DNA from 4 places in the Pseudoalteromonas sp. SG43-1 genome. Region 2 is predicted to be linked to each of the others. Evidence: predicted binding sites of a transcription regulator. Region 2 holds the regulator's gene; each other region holds the start of a gene.
The links. The regulator sigma-54, encoded in region 2, starts transcription at its own class of promoters, with help from an activator protein. The targets are predictions, from matches to a motif close to GTTGGCACGNNNNTNGNNT.
Positions count from the first base shown of each region.

Region 1 (3,175 bases), on a different contig from region 2:
GTGTTAAGCCATATTCACCTTTTAATACGCCAGCAGTTTCTTTAGTAATTGTTTTATAACGCTCACCCGTTAGCACATTAAGTACCGCTTGAGTGCCAACAATTTGCGACGTTGGTGTTACTAAAGGTAAAAAGCCAAGATCTTCACGTACACGTGGGATCTCAAGTAAAACCTCATTAAGCTTATCGGCTGCGCCTTGCTCTTTAAGTTGGTTTTCCATGTTTGTAAGCATGCCACCAGGTACTTGAGCTAATAAAATGCGCCCATCAACCCCTTTTAAGCTACCTTCAAATGCCGCATATTTTTTACGTACATCTCTAAAGTAAGCAGCAATTTCTTCTAGGTGGTTTAAATCAAGCTCAGTATCACGCTCAGTCCCTTCAACTATCGATACAATAGTTTCAGTTGCGGAATGTCCATAAGTCATACTCATTGATGAAATAGCGGTATCGAGCATATCAATACCAGCATCAATTGCTTTTTGGTAAGTAGCAGTACTTAAACCTGTTGTAGCGTGGCACTGCATAGCAATTGGAATAGATACAGTTTCTTTAAGTGCTTTAATTAGTTTTTCAGCATCGTACGGCTTTAATAAACCCGCCATATCTTTAATACAAATTGAGTGACAACCCATATCTTCAAGCTGCTTTGCAAGAGTTAGCCACATATCAAGTGTATGAACTGGGCTAACTGTGTACGAAATAGTACCTTGAGCGTGAGCGCCTACTTTTACAGCCGCTTTAATAGCTGTTTCTAGATTGCGAACATCGTTCATTGCATCAAATATACGAAATACGTCAACGCCATTTTTATGTGCACGTTCTACAAATTTTTCAACTACGTCATCAGCGTAATGGCGGTAACCTAATAAGTTTTGACCGCGTAATAGCATTTGCTGTTTAGTATTAGGCATCGCTTTTTTTAGTGCACGAATACGCTCCCAAGGATCTTCGCCTAAATAACGAATACACGAGTCAAATGTAGCACCGCCCCACGATTCAATAGACCAATAACCCGCATCGTCTAATTTGCTAGCAATCGGTAGCATATCGTCTAGGCGCATACGCGTTGCTAATAATGATTGGTGAGCATCGCGTAATACCAATTCTGTTAGTTTTAATTTAGCCATGTGTGTGCCCCTTATTTATTATTTGATTTGTACTGAGCAATGGCAGCACTAATAGCAGCGATGTGCTCATTAGGCACACCTTGAGATTTAAAAGATGGTGATTTAACTGGTGTCGCCACGTCAGGTTCGCTAAAGCGCGTCACCAAATTAGACATAAGCGTTACTGCACCAATTAATATCGACAGAAATACAAACACCCCAACCATGCCAGTAAGCATTAAGTTACCAGCCGTTGTGAGTAGAGCACCTATATCCATTTTTCTCCCCTTGAAACCCATATCGAAAATAAAAAATCGATTTAATTAAATATTTATTCACTGGATAATAACAAAACTAATCGCTTTGTCTACATCTTGTAAATTGGTAAAACCAATTAAACAATAAACAACATAACACTCAATTAATTTACATGCTATAACTCAGCAATCACGCGCTCTACAATACATACAAGAAATAACGACTATAGCTAATAGTTATATGGAATTTGTTAATTAACTATCAAGCTAAGTAAAAATAAACACTAATTCTTAATATAAAGTGCAAAGCCACACACCAATTGTTAATTGGTCTTACCAAAATAAGTTTATTTAGTGAACATTTAGCAGTTATTTGCAACAGTGTGAATAACTTACATAACAAAGCGTAAAAGTTACTAACCAACTAATAACTAGAACAACAGCGAAAAACCATAACCAATTGATATTTATACCAAATAAACTTTGGCATATAACTGGCATTAGTTATTATGAGCAAATTTGATAACCAAGGAGAAAACAATGTTACGCTGGACAATTACATTTTTAGTTATTGCTTTAATCGCTGCAGTGTTAGGTTTTGGTGGCATCGCAGGTGCCGCAGCTGGTATAGCAAAAATTATATTTTTTATCTTTTTAGTACTTTTAGTGATTTCATTAGTTTCAGGTGCACTACGTGGTAAATCACCCAGGTAGATAAAGCATTCAACTAACAAACACTAAAATTTAATTAATACTTACAAGGAATTACACTATGAACTCTACAACTTTAAAAGCAGCACTAATCGCAGTATTTGCAGGTTTTTTCATGATGGGTTGTGAAGACAACCATGCAGAAGATGCTGGCGAACGTATCGACGAAGCAGTAACTGATGTGCAAAACTCTGTTGAAGATGCATGTGAAAATGTTAAAGAAGGCGTGAACGCTGAAGAAACTAACTGTTAATTCTTCTTGTACCGCTAAAAAAACGGCTTTCGAGCCGTTTTTTTGTGCCAGTAATAAAATCACTGACTATAAAGCTGCTCATTTAGCAGTTAGCTTGTTAAAATAAAAAAAACGATATTTAAAGCAAGGCAAAATGGCATTCACAACCACCTACACATTAGATAAACCCTACTTTTACGAGTGTTTTGATGAGTCACTCCCTTATAGTAAGCGTGCAAAACCTAAATACTTTTTACTTGTGTTGTTAGTTGCGCTTGGTTTATTTGGCATTTATGTTTTAGACGATCATTACTTAGGATCGTTTATGATCATGTTAGCGGTACTCGAGTGCGTCGCTTTTTACTATCGCAGACCATGGTGGGTAACCAGACAAATGCTCAGCAGAGCATCAGGCTCTGAGGTAACACTTACCTTTGATGAAGAAGGTATTAAATCTGCTAATCATTACAAAAGCTATCAATTAGAATGGCAAAATATAAGCGAAGTAATAGACACCCAACAAGGTATTATTATTAAAAACAAAAGCGGCATGCAGTACATATCAAAACAAATACTTAGTCCTGAAACACTCGCTTTTATAAACAAAAAAGCCACTCAGTGAGTGGCTTTTAGTCTAGTTGAGTTAATTACTCAACTACGTATACGTGTTGATTAAGCATTGCCCGGATTAGGGTTCGACTTTTCAGCTTGTATGCGCATGTAAATCTCTTCACGATGCACTGATACGTCTTTTGGTGCATTAACACCGATTCGAACTTGATTTCCTTTAACACCTAGAACAGTAACTGTTACTTCGTCACCAATCATTAGGGTTTCACCTACTCTACGAGTTAGTATTAGCATTCT
Region 1 covers NZ_JACJFD010000010.1:73,845-77,019, reverse strand. Annotated here, with positions in the region: gene oadA (sodium-extruding oxaloacetate decarboxylase subunit alpha) at 1-1,129, opposite strand, end outside; gene H5159_RS09440 (OadG family protein) at 1,141-1,386, opposite strand; gene H5159_RS09435 (DUF1328 domain-containing protein) at 1,906-2,079, shown strand; gene H5159_RS09430 (hypothetical protein) at 2,138-2,329, shown strand; gene H5159_RS09425 (YcxB family protein) at 2,463-2,930, shown strand; gene csrA (carbon storage regulator CsrA) at 2,981-3,172, opposite strand.
Region 1: the regulator sigma-54 is predicted to act here: its motif matches at 1,848-1,866, upstream of H5159_RS09435 (DUF1328 domain-containing protein).

Region 2 (3,175 bases):
TCTGATCGTCGCTATCTAAATAAAATAACGTAGGGTTTGCAAAGCCTGGTAAGTATTCAAGAATATCGTTAAATTCATCTTGTTCTTTAGGGATGTTGCGCACATCTATGCTAACAGCAATTTTATCGTAGCTATCAGATACACTGCGAACTAATGAAGGTAGTAGGTTTACTGGAATATTATCTACGCAATAATAACCTAAATCTTCTACAACGCGCAAAGCAACCGACTTTCCAGAACCAGAACGGCCGCTTATGATAATTAACTCCATTTAACACCCTTTATAAAACTATGATTGATCGACAATAACTTGGTAAAGCTCAGTATCAGATTTTGCACTGCGTAACTGTTTACAAAAATCTTTGTTGTTTAGTTTATCAGCAATGGTTGCTAGAGTCTTTAAGTGCTGCTGGTTATCGCCATCTGGTACGATGAGTGCGACAAAAATATCAACAGGGCGATTATCGATTGCATCAAAGTTTATTGGAGTTTCGCTAACGAGCACTAAAGCCAAAGGCTCTTCTGCACCGCTCATTCTTCCATGAGGAATAGCAATGCCACGCCCTATACCTGTACTACCTAATTTCTCTCTGCTCATTAAAGCATTAAGAATATCTTGTTGCGGTAAATACGGAAGTTTGTCGTGAGCAAGTTCGCTAATGAACTCTAAAATTCTTTTTTTGCTATTAAAAAGGACCGCAGCTTTGCTGCAGTCCTGGCATATAAGTGAACTTAATTTCATCATATTAGTGTCGAGCAAGCTTCTCTTTGTGTTTGATTACTTGGCGATCGAGCTTGTCGATCAACGAGTCAATAGCGGCATACATATCTTGATGTTCTGTAGAGGCAAATAGCTCAGCACCGCTTACGTGTATTGTGGCTTCTGCTTTTTGATTTAATTTTTCTACATCGAGAATGACATGAACATTATTAATATGATCAGAGTGTCTTTCAAGCTTCGCAAATTTAGTATTAATATAGTCTCTTAGTGAATCGGTTAATTCTACGTGACGACCAGTTAAGTTTAGTTGCATAAGCATTACCCTCTTAGTTTAGCGTCTTAAATCAGACTTTTACGCTGATTTGACGGTGGAATAGCAAGAGATTCGCGGTATTTTGCGATTGTACGTCTCGCTACTTTAATTCCTTGCTCAGCCAATATATCCGCTATTTTGCTATCACTCAATGGTTTTGCTGAGTTTTCTGCTGCGATTAATTTTCGGATAAGCGCACGTATTGCTGTAGATGAACATTCACCACCGTTTTCAGTACTTACATGGCTTGAGAAAAAATATTTAAGCTCAAATATACCACGGGGTGTATGCATGTACTTTTGAGTAGTAACACGCGAAATTGTCGATTCGTGCATTTCTACCATTTCAGCCACATCATTTAAAACCATTGGTTTCATGGCTTCAGGGCCATGTTCAAAAAAGCCTTGTTGTTGCTTAACAATACAATTAGTAACTTTTAATAGCGTGTCGTTTCTACTTTCTAAGCTTTTAATAAACCATTTAGCTTCTTGTAAATGTGAGCGAATAAACTGGCTGTCGCCACTTGATTTTACAGTGCGAGACATTGCTGCGTATTGGCTATTAACACGAATTTTAGGCATGCTATCTGGGTTTAATTCGACAACCCAGCGGCCTTTAATTTTTTTAACTGACACATCAGGAATAACATACTCAGATTCTTCCCTTACAATAGTATCTGCAGGTTTTGGGTTGAGAGTATGTATTAGTGTCATTACTTCTTTAAGCTCTTCTTCTTTGAGCTTAGTTTTTTTCATTAATGTACGATAGTCGCGAGCTGCTAATAGATCAATATGCTCGGTTAAAATCATTTTCGTTTCATTAATATAAGGTGTTTCTTTATCAAATTGATTAAGCTGAATACACAAACACTCTTGTAAACTACGTGCAGCAATACCAACAGGATCAAACAGTTGGATGCGTTTTAATACCGCTTCAATTTCATCAAGTTCGACTTCGTTATCATCTTCGTTTTCTTGATTAAAGCTTTCTAAAATCTCTTCGCAGCTTAGTGTTAAAATACCTGAATCATCGACAGCTTCTACAATAGCAATAGCAATAGCTTCGTCTGTAGGGCTAAATGGCGTTAGTTGTAATTGCCACATTAAATACTCATGGAGCGTTTCAGTAGAGGCGCCTTGGTATATTGATTCGTCTTCGGGCATTGGACCTGATGAGGCTGCAGGAGCGGCACTCATGTACTCATCCCAACTAACATCCATAGCCATGTCGTCACTTAGCGTGTCTTTTGCAAGTGCTTCACCAGTATCTTGTTCATATTCGCTCGGAGCATCATCAGCAGATGCGCTAACAGTTATGTCATCGGTATCAGCTTTTTGCTCGTTTTTACCAGCAGCGTCTTCGGAATAGTCTGCCTCTTCAACCTCTAATAGTGGATTACTGTCGAGAGCTTCTTGTATTTCTTGCTGGAGATCCAATGTACTGAGTTGCAACAAACGAATAGCTTGTTGCAACTGTGGAGTCATTGTAAGTTGCTGGCCCATGCGCAGCTGTAGTGATTGCCTCATGTATCTCTAACAATCCTTTTATGTTGTTATAATTAATACTAGCAGATGCTTAAAGACATGGCGTAAATGTTACAGCCTAAATTGCTCGCCTAAGTAAACATCGCGTACTGTTTTATCATTTAATACGTGTTCTGGAGTACCTGATGCAATCAGCTCCCCATGAGAAACAATGTAGGCTTTTTCACAAACATCAAGGGTCTCTCTTACGTTATGGTCGGTAATTAATACACCAATCCCACGATTTTTAAGATGTTCTATTATTTTCTTTATATCTAATACCGAAATAGGGTCAACACCGGCAAACGGTTCATCCAGTAATATAAATTTAGGATCTGCTGCCAGCGCTCGTGCTATTTCTACACGACGACGTTCTCCACCCGATAATGCCATACCTTGGCTATCACGAATGTGTTGTATGCTAAATTCATCTAATAAGTTATTGAGCGTGTCTTCTCTGGCTTGTTTATTTAGTTCTTTGCGTGTTTCTAAAATGGCCATTAAGTTTTGATAAACAGTCAGCTTTCTAAAAATCGATGACTCTTGTGGTAAGTAGCCTATGCCTAATCTAGCACGACTATGCATAGGTAAAAGAGTAATATCGTTATCATCAATAGA
Region 2 covers NZ_JACJFD010000001.1:305,606-308,780, forward strand. Annotated here, with positions in the region: gene rapZ (RNase adapter RapZ) at 1-271, opposite strand, end outside; gene ptsN (PTS IIA-like nitrogen regulatory protein PtsN) at 290-742, opposite strand; gene hpf (ribosome hibernation promoting factor) at 747-1,034, opposite strand; gene H5159_RS01410 (RNA polymerase factor sigma-54) at 1,061-2,560, opposite strand; gene lptB (LPS export ABC transporter ATP-binding protein) at 2,630-3,175, opposite strand, start outside.

Region 3 (3,175 bases), on a different contig from region 2:
AGGGTAAAACTGAGTTTTACCGAGAGTTTTTAAATCATTTATCTCACTCTAGTGATGAGTTTACAATTGCACCGGGGACTCCCGGTATGGTGATGATGGTATTTACCCTCCCCTCATTTGGCTATGTTTTTAAAGTAATAAAAGACAAATTTGGTGAGAGTAAACCCTTTGGCCGTGATACCGTATTAAAGCGTTATCAACTGGTAAAAAATCATGATCGTGTTGGCAGAATGGCCGATACCATAGAGTATTCTAACGTCGTATTTCCTTTAGCGCGTTTTGATAGTAATTTACTTGCGCAATTACATAAAACAATTGGCTCATCAATGATAATTGAGGGCGATTGGTTGATCATCAAGCATTTGTATATTGAACGGCGAATGACACCTCTTAACTTGTTTTTAGAAAATGCTGATGAAGAAAGTGCTGCCGACGCGATTGAAGAATATGGGCAAGCCCTAAAAGAAATGATTGCTGTTAATATATTTCCTGGTGATATGCTATTAAAAAACTTTGGTGTAAGTAAGCACAAACGTATTATTTTTTACGATTACGATGAAGTCCAATATCTAACCGATATGAACTTTAGATCATTACCAAAAGCAAAGAGCTATGACGACTATTTAATGGATGAACAAAGTTACTCTGTTGCACCACAGGACGTATTTCCTGAGCAACTTTGTACATTTGTAATGCCAAACCCTATGTATAAAAAGTTTTTACTCAGCACTCATCCTGAGCTTATAGATGTTAGCTTTTGGAAGCAGGCACAACAAAATATAAAAAATGGTCAGGTAAGTCATATTTACCCATACCCGACAGCACAGCGCTTTATTCACCACTGGTAAGCGCTAAAGGACACACACAATGAATATAAGTAAAATAGATTTAAATTTACTCGTTTACCTCGATACATTGCTTCGAGAATGCAACGTAACACGCGCTGCTAATCAATTGAGTATAACGCAACCTGCAATGAGTAATGGCCTTAAACGTCTTCGTAACTTATTTAACGACCCTATTTTAGTTCGTACCAGCGATGGTATGGTACCTACCGAGCGTGCTTTGGAGTTACAACCCGTTATTCGTGGCATTTTAATGACCCTTGAAGAAACTCTAGCACCTAATCGAGAATTTGAGGCAAGCCAAAGTAAGCGTGTGTTTAGAATAATGGCCAGTGATTACGCTGCAAGTACATTAGCACCAAAGCTTTTAAGTAAATTGCACGAAGAAGCCCCCGATACTACTTTAGATATACTCACACCAAGTGATGTCACCTTTCATGATGTAGAAAACGGTAAAGTAGATATGGCAATCAACCGTTTTGAAAACTTACCTCAGTCTTTTCATCATAAACGTATTTGGAAAGATAGTTTTTGCTGCTTAGTAAAAGCCGATAATCCTATAATTGAAAACTTTAGCCTCGACAGCTATTTAAAAGCGCGCCATATATGGGTAAGCAAAACAGGTTTTGGTGTAGGTGTAGGCATGGACCCTAAAGATGTGCAAAAACTTGGCTGGGTTGACGAAGCACTTGCCCACTTTGGTAAGCATCGTAATATTGCCACTTTTACGCGTAACTACCATGTAGCTATTCATTTAGCTAAAGAGAAAAATTTGATTGCGACCCTTCCTTCAAAAGCCGCGAACATATATTTGGATGATCCGGGGCTTAAAATTTTAGAGCCACCATTTCCAATTCCTCCTTTTGAGCTTGATATGATTTGGAGCCCACTGTTGCATCGCGATGCGAGTCACATTTGGTTACGTCAAAAAGTAGCTGAAGTAGCTGAAGAGCTAAAATAACTTTATTACACAATATAATGTAAAAATTGCTAGGTTAATTTTCTGCCTGTTAACTTAGCACCCTGCTGAAACAAAATTAAACCAATAAAATCAAATAACTACATAACTATTAAAACGTGGAACATACATTGCTTTTATTAAATTGAACTATACATTCATTTAATTAAAGAGGTCATTATGAACACCCATCAAGGATCAGAAGTAAATCATATTACTGACATCATTCAAGTTATGAACAGCGGCATCGATTTTTATCAAAAAGCGCAGGAAAAAGTTGAAGACCCTGCTATTGGTGCACTTTTTCAGCGTATGATAGATGCCCGAAAAGTGAGTGTTGAGCGCTTGCAGCCATATGCAATTAATGAAAAAGGCGAACGCGAAGATGGCTCATCTTTCGCAGTTGAAGCACGACGTGCGTACACAGCCCTATTGACTACTTTCACCTCACACAACGACAGCACGTATGTAAAAGAGCTTGAAGAGGTAGAAGATAAAACCCTTGAAGAAATTAAAGCAGCAATGGATAAACCGCAACCAGCTGACTGCGAAGCTGCACTGGCTAAAACATTATTAACAATGCAAAGCTGCCATGCAGAAATGAGCCGTATGCAAAAAAATTAAGTCAATTATAATATGGCTTAGTTATTTCAACTAAGCCATATTTAAATTAATTTTCTAAGGTCATAGCTAAAGCTGCATATTGCCTGAACCAAGTGATGTTGCTCACTGCATGCCTCATAATATTATTTGAACGATTTATGATTGAAGGTTCAAACTTAGATAATTCACGCCAATCATATGAGAATGCAATTTGTTCACCTTTACTGCTAATACCTTCTCCGGTTACAAATTGTGGAATAGGACCTGGACCAATGGCAATGCGTTCAACCGCTGTTTTAGCTAAGCAATTCATAATATCTAAGTTGTTAAAATACCCCTCTTCATCAGCTACAACAAATAAGCCAACATCAATATGTCCATGATTAATATCTTCATATTTCTCGTATGATGGACCTCGACGATCCCAATTATAATTCCATGTACACGTGCCATCATCTTGGTACTCTAAATTTTCAGTAAAAAAATCTATAATACCCATTATTTTTGATTTATAAAAATCAGGTCTATCACTCCATTTATCTAAATACAGCATCGCTGTTGCCATTGTCAGGTTATGATTATGGGCTAAAGGATTACTATATAAACCAGAATCACCATAGTTATCGTTATAAAGGTTCACGTAGTAAAAACTTCCTTTAATCGAAGAGTTTTTACTAACGCTATACGAGCTGTCATGGCTGTCTACTATCTTTTGGGCGGCTAATATAGAAATGTCCGCAAAGTTATAATAATCAGATAATTTTTGAGT
Region 3 covers NZ_JACJFD010000004.1:120,308-123,482, forward strand. Annotated here, with positions in the region: gene aceK (bifunctional isocitrate dehydrogenase kinase/phosphatase) at 1-848, shown strand, start outside; gene H5159_RS05420 (LysR family transcriptional regulator) at 868-1,806, shown strand; gene H5159_RS05425 (PA2169 family four-helix-bundle protein) at 1,984-2,427, shown strand; gene H5159_RS05430 (hypothetical protein) at 2,474-3,175, opposite strand, start outside.
Region 3: the regulator sigma-54 is predicted to act here: its motif matches at 1,922-1,940, upstream of H5159_RS05425 (PA2169 family four-helix-bundle protein).

Region 4 (3,175 bases), on a different contig from region 2:
CTTGGTTAGCCATCGAATTTCAGCTAGGTGATATTGCGGTAGAGCTATCGTTATTTTATCGCTTTGCTATTGCAGCACTTTTAATGTGGTTATATGTAGCGTACAAAAAACCGGATATGCGCTTTTCATTAATCGATCATGGCTTTTTTGCTTTGTTGGCTATTTGTAATTTTGCCTTAAATTACTTAATGCTTTACTGGGCACAAAATTACTTAACCTCCGCTATGACCTCTATCGCCTTTTCACTATTGCTGGTTATGAACATAGTTAACACTCGACTATTTTTTGGTAAACCTATCTCAAAACGAATTTATACAGGTGCTGTTCTCGCTGTATTAGGTATTACGTGTCTGTTTTGGCCACAGTTACAGCAGTTCGACTTGAGTAATGGTGCGTTGGTCGGGTTACTACTTGCCCTTGGTGGCACCTTTGTGGCTTCATTAGGAAACATGGTAAGCGTTCGTAATTCTCGTAAACAAATTGGTGTATTGCAAGGCAATGCATGGGGCATGCTATACAGCGCTATAGGCTTGGCTTTATATGTATTAATGAACGATGTGCAATTTAGTTTGAATGCTCCACCAAGTTACTGGTTATCACTACTTTATCTATCAATATTTGGCACTGTAATCGCTTTTGGTTGCTACTTTGCTCTACTAAGAAATATAGGCCCTGAAAAAGCCAGCTACGTTATTGTTTTATTCCCATTAGTGGCAGTAACACTGAGTAGCTTTTTTGAAGGCTTTGAATGGCACGCAAATACCTTTGCAGGATTTAGCCTAGTGCTATTAGGTAACGCCATTGTGCTTACCCCAACAAAACGAATTAACGCCTTTTTAGCTAATAGAGCAGTAGCTAAAAGTGGCTCCGTCCCCAGTTAGACGCGTTATTAACGCAACTAACACAAAAGCGCCTACCCTACTGTAGGCGCTTTTTTATTGGCATATGAAAAAGTAAAGCCTGCCCATGCACACTAATAACGGCTGGAGTTTTACCTACCAGTTCACCATCTGCTTCAATCAATAACCCTTCAGTTTTTATAGAAGCTGTATTTAAGCGATTGTAGTTAAGGTTTTTTATATGCTGATGGCGCTTAAAAAACAACTTCATAAAGCTTATTAGATTATAAAAAAGCCCACCCGATCGCATTTGATAACACTCAAGCTGGCCATCAGTTAAATCTGCTTTTGGCGCTATTTTTAGCCCGCCACCAAAGTACTTATGATTAGCAAATACAGTAATTAAATTTTGATACTGCCGAGCATCGTTATTAAACGTACCTTGTAACTGCTGAGCTTGATAATAAAATAGCTCTTTAATGCTCGTCCAACTGTAATCAAAAGATGAAAAATTAGCTTTATCGTTAATAGTTTTAATCACATGAGCATCAAATCCTACCCCTGCAATATTAATAAAATAGCGGCTATTAATTTTTCCTATATCAATTGCTGTCGGTGTATTAAATAATGCCTTTCGCCAATCATCTTCTTTGCAATTAAACCCTCTGGAGAAATCGTTACCTGTACCGCAAGGTAATAATGCTAACGAACAACTGCTCCCTATTAGCGCATTGACCGCCAAGTTCAATGTACCATCGCCACCTAGTGCAACTACTTTGGGAAATTTACTCAGTAACAACCTTATTTGAGCGCAGTCATCGTCAAAGCTTCCCGTTGTAGTAAATATACAATAAGAAAAGCTGCGTTTTTTACAGATATTTTTAAGCCATGCCAATGATTTTTGGCTCTGTTTTTTGATACTTGGTTTAATAATTATAAGTAGTGACAAGCTTTTGTTTCCAGCAATGTATTTTAGAGTGAGATAACAAACGTTTAATTAAATTTTTTTAATCTGAATAAATAATCAAAAAACATTGTATAAAATGCATAAAAATAAATTAAAAAATCAAAAACCCCAACAGCAAAGGGGTTAAAACCAACCGTCATATAAATAGCTATGCAAAAACAGTAATGCAACTTACTGAATCGCATATTAATAAAATCAATTCAGATTAGTTTAACTAATCCCTCAGACTCAATTTTTATCGTTGTATTTTTAATCAAACAACGTGCAAAATGCACGCGATTTCAACAGATACAACCGGAGCAAAATAATGAAACCAATTAATACATTAAATCAAACAGCAGCAGCGCAAGTAGCCGTTAAACCAACTAACCGTAAAGCAAGAATGTTAGCTAAACTTAACACGATTGGTAAAAGACTAGCACTTAGCGGTGCAGCTCAATATAAATAATCACCCAACCATGATTATTTTTCGGTGCAGCTAACACTCAACCACTAAATGAAGTCACTTATTTAGCTCCCATTGTTTGCTGCAACCTATTTATTTTATTAAAAATTGCCTTAATTTCCCCTTATTTACAAAAAAAACCTCATTTACGTATATTTTTTAGGCAAACAGTCATTTTGCTATTTACACAGCGGTATCACCTAAGTATTATTCTGCGTCACGGAGAGATGGCAGAGTGGTCGAATGCACCGGTCTTGAAAACCGGCATGGGTTTATAGCCCATCTAGGGTTCAAATCCCTATCTCTCCACCATATTTTAATTGGTGGCTTTTTTTACTTCCATCAATACAAACGGTTATGCGTTGGAGAGGTGTCCGAGTGGCCGAAGGAGCTCCCCTGCTAAGGGAGTATAGAGTTTGTAGCTCTATCGAGGGTTCGAATCCCTCCCTCTCCACCATACTTAATTTAAACCACTTGATTGTGGTTTTTTTGTGCCTAAATTTTATAAAAACTAAACAAATTGTGCCTAGTAATAACTTAGGGCATTATTAACACAACTTTAGCCACTTTTAGGTTTAGCTATGATCCGGTTCATATTGCTATCATTTTGCGCGGCAGCACCATTTTTTACCTTGGCACAAAGTACAACAGTGTATAAGTGTGTAATTAAGGGCGTTCCTACTTTTAGCCAAACGCCTTGCGCTAAAGATGCACAAGTTATTACTCTAAAAGATATAAATGTAATTGAAGCATATAAAAGCTCTACGCCCGGTAAAGGTATTACCGATACCTCTGTTGATGACTACTTAGAGGTTCAGCAAATAGAGCGTGAAATAAAGCGCCTTGAGCTATCTATTGAACAAAGCCAAAAAGAATACGCAGCTAAAAAACAACAAATAGATTATATGACCCAAGATAAGGCCA
Region 4 covers NZ_JACJFD010000018.1:22,986-26,160, reverse strand. Annotated here, with positions in the region: gene H5159_RS13105 (DMT family transporter) at 1-881, shown strand, start outside; gene H5159_RS13100 (diacylglycerol kinase family protein) at 919-1,788, opposite strand; gene H5159_RS13095 (hypothetical protein) at 2,114-2,254, shown strand; tRNA gene H5159_RS13090 (tRNA-Ser) at 2,473-2,563, shown strand; tRNA gene H5159_RS13085 (tRNA-Ser) at 2,616-2,708, shown strand; gene H5159_RS13080 (RNA-binding protein) at 2,833-3,175, shown strand, end outside.
Region 4: the regulator sigma-54 is predicted to act here: its motif matches at 2,058-2,076, upstream of H5159_RS13100 (diacylglycerol kinase family protein).